Regions from separate parts of the Nocardia mangyaensis genome, predicted to be linked through region 1. Evidence: riboswitches for the same ligand, from Rfam matches in the RefSeq annotation. Region 1 holds a riboswitch; the other holds the start of a gene.
The links. Region 1 has a riboswitch for cobalamin ahead of metE (5-methyltetrahydropteroyltriglutamate--homocysteine S-methyltransferase). Riboswitches for the same ligand answer to the same signal wherever they lie in the genome.
Positions count from the first base shown of each region.

Region 1 (3,977 bases):
CTTCGCGAGCGCGGCTTGCGTCATTCGCCGTTCCTCGCGCAGCCGTCGCAGCCTGGCCCCCGCGTACATCTTTCGCACGTCGAAGATCCTAACGCGGCTGGTTCGCAATGTTCGCTGAAAGTCGCGATTGTCTGTGCAGAACCCTAGTCCTGCAAGGGATTCTATCTGTAACTACTGGTGCGTAACGTGCGAAGAGCCTGGCGCCGAACAGTGACTGCCCAGGACAGGAGCGACACCGTCCCGGGCAGTCACGGCGATGATCAGCGCAGCGCGGCCGCGGCGGTCACCAGATTACGCAGCGAGGCCTCGACCTCGACCGGGCCGCGGGTCTTCAGCCCGCAGTCCGGGTTCACCCAGAGACGCTCGGCCGGAACCGCTTTCAGCGCCGCCGACAGCGAGATGGTGATCTCCTCCACCGAGGGCACCCGCGGGGAGTGGATGTCGTAGACGCCGGGACCGACGCCGAGCGCGAAACCCGCCGCGTTCAGGTCGTCGAGGACCTCCATGTGCGAACGGGCCGCCTCGATCGAGGTGACATCGGCGTCCAGGCCCGCGATGGCCGAGATGACCTCGCCGAACTCCGAATAGCACAGGTGGGTGTGCACCTGGGTGGTGTCCGCGACCCCGGCGGTGGCCAGGCGGAACGAATCCACCGACCACCGGAGGTAGGCGGGCTGGTCGGCCGCGCGCAGCGGCAGCAGCTCGCGCAGGGCGGGCTCGTCGACCTGGATGACCCTGGTGCCCTGGGCTTCCAGGTCCACGGTCTCGTCGCGGATGGCGAGGGCGACCTGGCGGGCCGAGTCACCGAGGGGCTGGTCGTCACGCACGAACGACCAGGCCAGGATGGTCACCGGGCCGGTGAGCATGCCCTTGACGGGCTTGGTGGTCAGCGACTGGGCGTAGCCGATCCACGACAGCGTCATCGGCTCGGGCCGCGAGACATCCCCGAACAGGATCGGCGGGCGCACGCACCGGGTGCCGTAGGACTGCACCCAGCCGTTGTCGGTGGCGGCGAAGCCGTCGAGCAGCTCGGCGAAGTACTGCACCATGTCGTTGCGCTCGGGCTCGCCGTGCACCAGCACGTCCAGACCCAGCTTCTCCTGCAGGGCGATCACGTCGGCGATCTCGGCCTGCATCCGGCGCACGTACTCGGCCTCGTCGATCTCGCCCTTGCGTAGCGCGGCGCGCGCCAGGCGGATCGCCGAGGTCTGCGGGTAGGAGCCGATCGTGGTGGTCGGCAGCACCGGCAGGTCGAGGTGGTCGCGCTGCAGCGCGCGCCGCTCGTCGGCGGGCAGCCGGTTGAGGTCGCGCTCGTCGAGGGCGGCCAGCCGGGTGCGGACCCGCTCGTCGTGCAGGCGTGGATCGGTGCGCCGCGACTCGGCGGCAGCGCGCGCGGCGGCCAGCTCGGCGGCGACCGCGTCGGTGCCCGTGGTGAGGGCGGTGGCGAGCAGGCGCACTTCGGCGACCTTCTCGGCGCCGAAGGCCAGCCACGAGCGCAGCCGCTCGTCGAGCTCGGTCTCGGGGTCCAGCGAGTACGGCACGTGCAGCAGCGAGGACGAGCTGGACACGGCGACCGAACCGGCGCTGCCCAGCAGGGTGCCCAGCGTGCCCAGCGCGGCGTCCAGATCGGTGCGCCAGATGTTGCGGCCGTCGACGACGCCGCCCACGACCAGCTTGGTCGCCAGCGCGGGCAGCACCGCGAGGTCACCGACCTGCGTACCCGCGGTGAAGTCGACCGCGACACCTTCGATGGCGGTGTCGGCGAGGGCGCCGAGCGCGCCGTCGGGGTGGCCGAAATAGGTGGCGACCAGGATCGCCGGACGCCGCTCGCCGCTCGACAGCTCGGTGTAGGTCTCGCGGACCAGCGCGATCTCGGTCTCGGTGAGGTCGGTGACCAGCACCGGCTCGTCGAACTGGACCCACTGCGCGCCCGCGTCGGCGAGCCGGGTGAGCAGGTCGCGATAGAGGGCGACCAGCTCGGGCAGACGGTCCAGCGCCGCGCCGTCGGCAGCCTTGGCCAGCTTCAGGAAGGTGAGCGGGCCGACCACCACCGGGCGGGCCGCGACACCGAGCTCGATCGCCTCGGCCAGCTCGGCCAGCAGCTTGTCCGGGTGCAGCGAGAAGACCGTCTCGGCGTCGATCTCGGGCACCAGGTAGTGGTAGTTGGTGTCGAACCACTTGGTCATCTCGAGCGGGGCCACGGTGTCGGTGCCGCGTGCGGCCGCGAAGTAGCGGTCCAGCGGATCGGCGATTCCGGCGACGCGCCGCGGCAACGCGCCGAGCAGCACGGCGGTGTCGAGCACCTGGTCGTAGTAGGAGAAGGTGCCGACCGGCACCGAGTCCAGGCCGGCGGCCCGCAGCTCGAGCAACTGCGCGCGTCGCAGTGCACGGCCGACGGTGTGCAGGTGCCCGGCGTCGGCGCGACCGGCCCAGTAGGCCTCGATGGCGCGCTTGAGCTCTCGGTTCGGGCCCACCCGGGGCAGACCGAGAACCGTGGCGGTGAAAGGAGTGTGCGAAACAGTCACGGAAGTTTCTCCAGTGCGGTATGGACGGCCGCCACCATGCGGGCAGACGCCAACCGCCGGACCGTCCACTCGACGCGTGCGACACGTGGCGGCAGGTCTGCTGGTGGTCCGCGCGCCCGATCCACGAGGCGGTGGCCGCCGGATACGGCGTATCCGGCACAGTCGGCAGGTCTTCGGACTCGCGGGCACCGGTCGTTGTGCTCGACCGACCTACTGGCCGTCGCTTCCCAAGCCTGCGGCCCAGTGCGTGATGACGGCGGTCGTTCCTGCATACCGCTGCGGGACAGTCCCGGATTCTCACCGGGTTCCCTCTCACCCGGCACCGGGAATCCGGTGCGGGCTTCGACACCGGCGCGGGAGGTCGGGGCTCCGACTCTTCCACCGCGCAGGCGAACCAGCTGCACCTCTCAGCATAGGGCCTCGCCGGGCCGAGGATGACCGGTGCGTCTGGGGCAGTGCCGTGACCTGCGGATTGCCCCGGTCGCGCGAGCACGCACCGGCAAGGGCTCGAAACGGTGAGATGTGACGGTCCGATGAACGCAACTTCGCAGGTGGGCGGGTGTGCGCTGTGAAGAATACGACGAAGCCACCTTGCTGGTGAACCGGCGGTTCGGGGCCGGGTACCGTAGGCCAATGTTCTCGAAAGTCTTGGTCGCCAATCGCGGCGAGATCGCCATCCGCGCCTTCCGTGCAGCCTACGAACTAGGCATCGGAACCGTCGCGGTGTTTCCGTACGAAGACCGCAATTCGGTGCACCGGCTGAAGGCGGCGGAGTCCTATCAGATCGGCGAGCAGGGCCATCCGGTCCGGGCCTATCTCTCGATCGAGGCGATCATCGACGCGGCCAAGAGCGCGGGCGCCGACGCGATCTACCCCGGCTACGGCTTCCTGTCGGAGAACCCCGACCTGGCCGCGGCGTGCGCGCGCGAGGGCATCACCTTCATCGGGCCCACCGCCGAGGTGCTGGAGATGGCCGGCAACAAGGCCACCGCGATCGAGGCGGCACGGGCTGCCGGGCTGCCGGTGTTGAAGTCCAGCGAGCCCTCGGCCGACATCGAGGAGCTGCTCGCGGCCTCCGCCGAGCTCGAGTACCCGATCTTCGTCAAGGCGGTCGCCGGTGGCGGTGGACGCGGTATGCGCCGGGTCGCCGCCCCCGAGCAGCTGCGCGAGTCGATCGAGGCCGCTTCGCGGGAAGCCGAGTCGGCCTTCGGCGATCCCACGGTCTTCCTCGAACAGGCGGTGGTGAATCCGCGCCACATCGAGGTGCAGATCCTGGCCGACCAGCACGGCAATGTGATGCACCTGTTCGAGCGGGACTGCTCCCTGCAGCGCCGCCACCAGAAGGTGATCGAACTCGCGCCCGCGCCGAACCTGGATCCCGCACTGCGGACGCGCATCTGCGCCGACGCGGTGGCCTTCGCCCGCCAGATCGGCTACATCAACGCGGGCACG
Region 1 covers NZ_CP018082.1:4,861,142-4,865,118, reverse strand. Annotated here, with positions in the region: gene BOX37_RS22105 (short-chain fatty acyl-CoA regulator family protein) at 1-78, opposite strand, end outside; gene metE (5-methyltetrahydropteroyltriglutamate--homocysteine S-methyltransferase) at 261-2,525, opposite strand; cobalamin riboswitch at 2,673-2,881, opposite strand; gene BOX37_RS22095 (pyruvate carboxylase) at 3,159-3,977, shown strand, end outside.

Region 2 (3,977 bases), 2.9 Mb from region 1:
CGAGAAGCGAATTCGGTGAGCGCGGCGAACGCCAGCCCCAGACTCGCCCACAGTGTGGCGGTCTGCGCGAGCGAGGCCACCCGGAACTCCCACAGCAGCGACGCCGGAAAATCGTCGGCCACCTCGTTCACACCGGGCAACACGAGGTAGCCGACCGTGGTGACCAGCACGAACGCCGCCACCCCCGCGATCAACCGGACTGTGCCCAGCTGACTCGCCAGCGCACGGTAGGCCGCGACACCGGCCGTGACCGCGAGCAGACCGAGCACGACGGCGGCCACCCACAGCCAGGTGCGATCGTTGATGGTGTCCGGGTCGCCCACCGCGGGTGGGTTGGCCGGGTACTTGAAGAAGGGCACCGCGACGATCGCCGCCCACGCGAGCACCGCGCCGGTCAACACCAATCGTGGTCCCGAGAGCGTGCTGAACCGCCGGGCGAGATTGATCGCCAGGGCGAACAGCGCGCCGAATGCCATCCCGGCCAGACCGAGCGCGAGGAACTGGCCCGCCTTCTGCCCGGACCGGCTGACCTCCGCCTCGTCGCCGTGGGAGTGCCCCCCGGTGGCTTCTTCTTCGCCGTGACCGTGCTCTGCCGGAGCGGCGGCCTCTTCGATGGCGATCGCGGCGTCGATCCTGGGCTCGCCGACGAAATAGCCCACCGAGGCGGCCAGCAGGCCGGCGATCAGACCGGCCAGCAGGCCGCGCAACAGCAGGGTCTTCAGTGAATCGGTCAGTGGCACGGGACGCCCAGCAGATGACGTCCGTCGTGCATCAGCTCGTGCAGGAACATCCCGCTGCGCGAGACGGCCCCCTGATCGAAACCGACCAGGTACAGCGTGAGCAGAGCGAGCAGAACGACACCGACCGTGACGAGCACGGTTGCCAGGTTGTCGAGGCCGGTGTCCCGGCTGGGTGAATGCGCGATGGCCATTCGGTCCTCCTCAGGGATACGCGTCCCATGGTCGAGTGTGGTGCGCGGGTGCCGGTGTCTGGCTCTCCGGCACCGGGGACCCGGTACGTGGATGACAGTGGCGCGACCGCTCCGGATTCACACCGGATTACCGCGCACCCTCGCGTATGTTCACTCGAACTGTGACAGTCGCCCTGCGTCTGGTCAATACGACCGCGCGCGTGTCCAGCGGAAACGCCGCTATCAGCCCTTGGCTGGGACGTCGAGGACGACCTCGAACTCGAGCAGCGAGGCCCCGGTCGACACCGGCTTGGGCCGCTCGCCCTCGCCACCGTTGCCGGCGTGCGCCGCCCGCGCCGGACCATCGCGCCACGCGGCGAAGGAATCCTCGGAATCCCACTGCGTCACCACGAAATACCGGTTGTCACCGGCGACCGGGCGCAGCAGCTGGAAACCGAGGAAACCGGGGGAGTTCTCCACCGCGTGCGCACGCGCGGCGAATCGCTTCTCCAGCTCCGGGCCGGCACCTTCGGGAATCTCGATCGCATTGATCTTCACAACAGCCATGACCCGACAGTATCTGCGCGCGTTCGAGCGCGGGGCGCGCGGCCCTGACAGGCGTCGAGCACGCAGATCAGCAACCCGGACAGCACGCGTTCTCCGGCACAATCGGCAGGGTGTTGTACGACGAAGGGGGCACCGGCGCCCCGATCCTGCTCCTGCACGGCTTGATGGGCAGCGCGCGCACCTGGACCGATCAGTTGCCGTGGCTGCGCGCGCACGGGCACCTCTACACCGTCGATGCCGCCGGGCATGGTCGCGTCCCGCCCGCCGAGCTCACGACCGAGGCGTTTGTCGCCGATCTGGCCGAGCTCACCGCCGAGATCGGTGAACCGATGGTGATCGTCGGGCACTCGATGGGCGCGCTGCACGGTTGGGTCTTCGCCGCCACCCACCCCGATCGGGTGCGTGCCCTCGTCGTCGAGGACATCGCCCCCGATTTCACCGGCCGCACCGCCGCGCACTGGGCCGCGCTCATCCACTCCTGGCCTCAACCGTTCCCCGACGAGCAGGCGATGCTCGACTACTTCGGCCCGGTCGCGGGCCGCTACTTCCTGCGCGCGTTCACCAGCGCCCCCGACGGCTACCGGCTCCACGGCGCGGTCGACACGTTCCGCGCGATCTCCGAGGAGTGGGGCACCCGCGATTTCTGGACCGAATGGAAGTCGCTCACGGTGCCCGCCCTGCTCATCGAGGGCGAGCACACCATCACCCCGCCGGGGCAGATGCGGACCATGGCCGAGGTCCATCCCGACGCGGAGTACGTGCGCATCGCGGGGGCCGGCCACCTCGTGCACGACGAACAGCCCCAGGCATACCTCGAGCACGTCACCTGCTTTCTGAACCGCGTCCTCCCGTAGCGTCGGCCCTCGGTCAATCCGCGCCGCCCTCGCCCGCGAGAGCGAAGAGGCCGTCGTCGGTTTGCTCGATGAGGCCGTCGACGAGGAGTGAGTCGAGGGCGCGGGCGCGTTGGCCGGGGTCGCGGGTCCACGCCAGGTCAAGGCGGATCTGCTCGACGGGGCCGCTGGCCGCGCGCAGGACGTCGAGGAGCCGTCCGCGCGCCTGGCGGTCGGTGCCCTCGTACTTCTGCACCTTGCGGGCCACCGCGGCTGCCGGACGACCCGCGTCGACCCACGCGCAGTTCGGCAGTGGGCACTGTGCGCAGCGGGGATTGCGGGCCGTGCAGACCAGGGCGCCCAGTTCCATCAACGCCGCCGAGAACTTCGCGGCGTGCGGTACGTCGGTGGGCAGGAGCGTCTCGGTCTCGGCGAGATCGCGCGCGGCAGGATTGCCCGGCTCGCGTCCGTGCACCGCCCGCGCGACCACCCGTCGAACATTGGTGTCCACCACGGGAACTCGCTGACCGTAGGCGAAGCAGGCCACCGCACGGGCAGTGTAGGCGCCGATGCCGGGCAGGCTCAGCAGCACGTCGACATCGGTGGGGACCTCGTCGCCGTGTTCGGTGGCCAGCACCCGCGCGCACTCGTGCAACCGCAGCGCCCGTCGCGGATAGCCGAGCTTGCCCCACGCGCGCAACACCTCGGCCTGCGAGGAGGCCGCCATCGCCGAGGGCACCGGCCAGCGCGCCACCCACTCGCGCCAGATCGGCTCGACCCGGACCACCGGAGTCTGCTGCAGCATGATCTCGCTCATCAGGATGTGCCACGCGCTGGCTTCGGGGCCGCGCCACGGCAGGTCGCGCCCTGTGTCGGTGAACCAGTCAACGAGGACGTCCGCGTCGATACTCACTGTTTCCGTTCCGCCTCAGCCAGGCTCTCTTTGCCGACGCGTAACGCGGCGGACTCGCTGGTAACCATCGGCCTGTGCACAATGGTCGGTATGCCTGGTTCAAATCCGATAAGCGCCTGGAAGTCGCTGCGCGAGGGCAACGAGCGCTTCGTCAACGACACCCTGCTGCATCCTAGCCAGGGCGCCGCCGACCGAGCCAAGCTCGTCAGCGGTCAGCACCCCCACGCGATCCTGTTCGGCTGCGGTGACTCCCGAGTCGCCGCCGAGCTGATCTTCGACCAGGGCCTCGGCGACATGTTCGTGGTCCGCACCGCGGGTCATGTGGTCGACAGCTCGGTGCTCGGCTCGATCGAATACGGCGTCGAGGTGCTCAACGTTCCGCTGATCGTCGTGCTCGGCCACGACAGCTGCGGCGCTGTGAAAGCCACCATCGATGCGCTCGACGGCGGCGAGGTCCCCGGCGGCTTCATCCGCAGCGTGGTCGAACGGGTCACCCCGTCGATCCTCATCGGTCGCCGTGAAGGGCTCACCACCATCGACGAATTCGAGGCACGCCACGTCGAGGAGACCAGCCGTCTGCTCATGCAGCGGTCGATGATCATCTCCCAGCGCGTGGCCACCGGCCAGTGCGCCATCGCCAGCGTCACCTACAAGCTCGCGGACGGGCGGGTGCACCTGCGCCGGACGGTCGGCAATATCGGCGAGGTGGTCTGAACCGGACGAACCAGTCGGGTTCAACGCCGACACGCCGAGGTCA
Region 2 covers NZ_CP018082.1:437,009-440,985, forward strand. Annotated here, with positions in the region: gene BOX37_RS01970 (CbtA family protein) at 1-740, opposite strand, end outside; gene BOX37_RS01975 (CbtB domain-containing protein) at 731-931, opposite strand; cobalamin riboswitch at 964-1,116, opposite strand; gene BOX37_RS01980 (antibiotic biosynthesis monooxygenase family protein) at 1,154-1,477, opposite strand; gene BOX37_RS01985 (alpha/beta fold hydrolase) at 1,588-2,331, shown strand; gene BOX37_RS01990 (HhH-GPD family protein) at 2,345-3,220, opposite strand; gene BOX37_RS01995 (carbonic anhydrase) at 3,311-3,934, shown strand.
Region 2: it holds a riboswitch for cobalamin, as region 1 does, so the genes downstream of both, BOX37_RS01975 (CbtB domain-containing protein) here and metE (5-methyltetrahydropteroyltriglutamate--homocysteine S-methyltransferase) in region 1, are expected to answer to the same signal.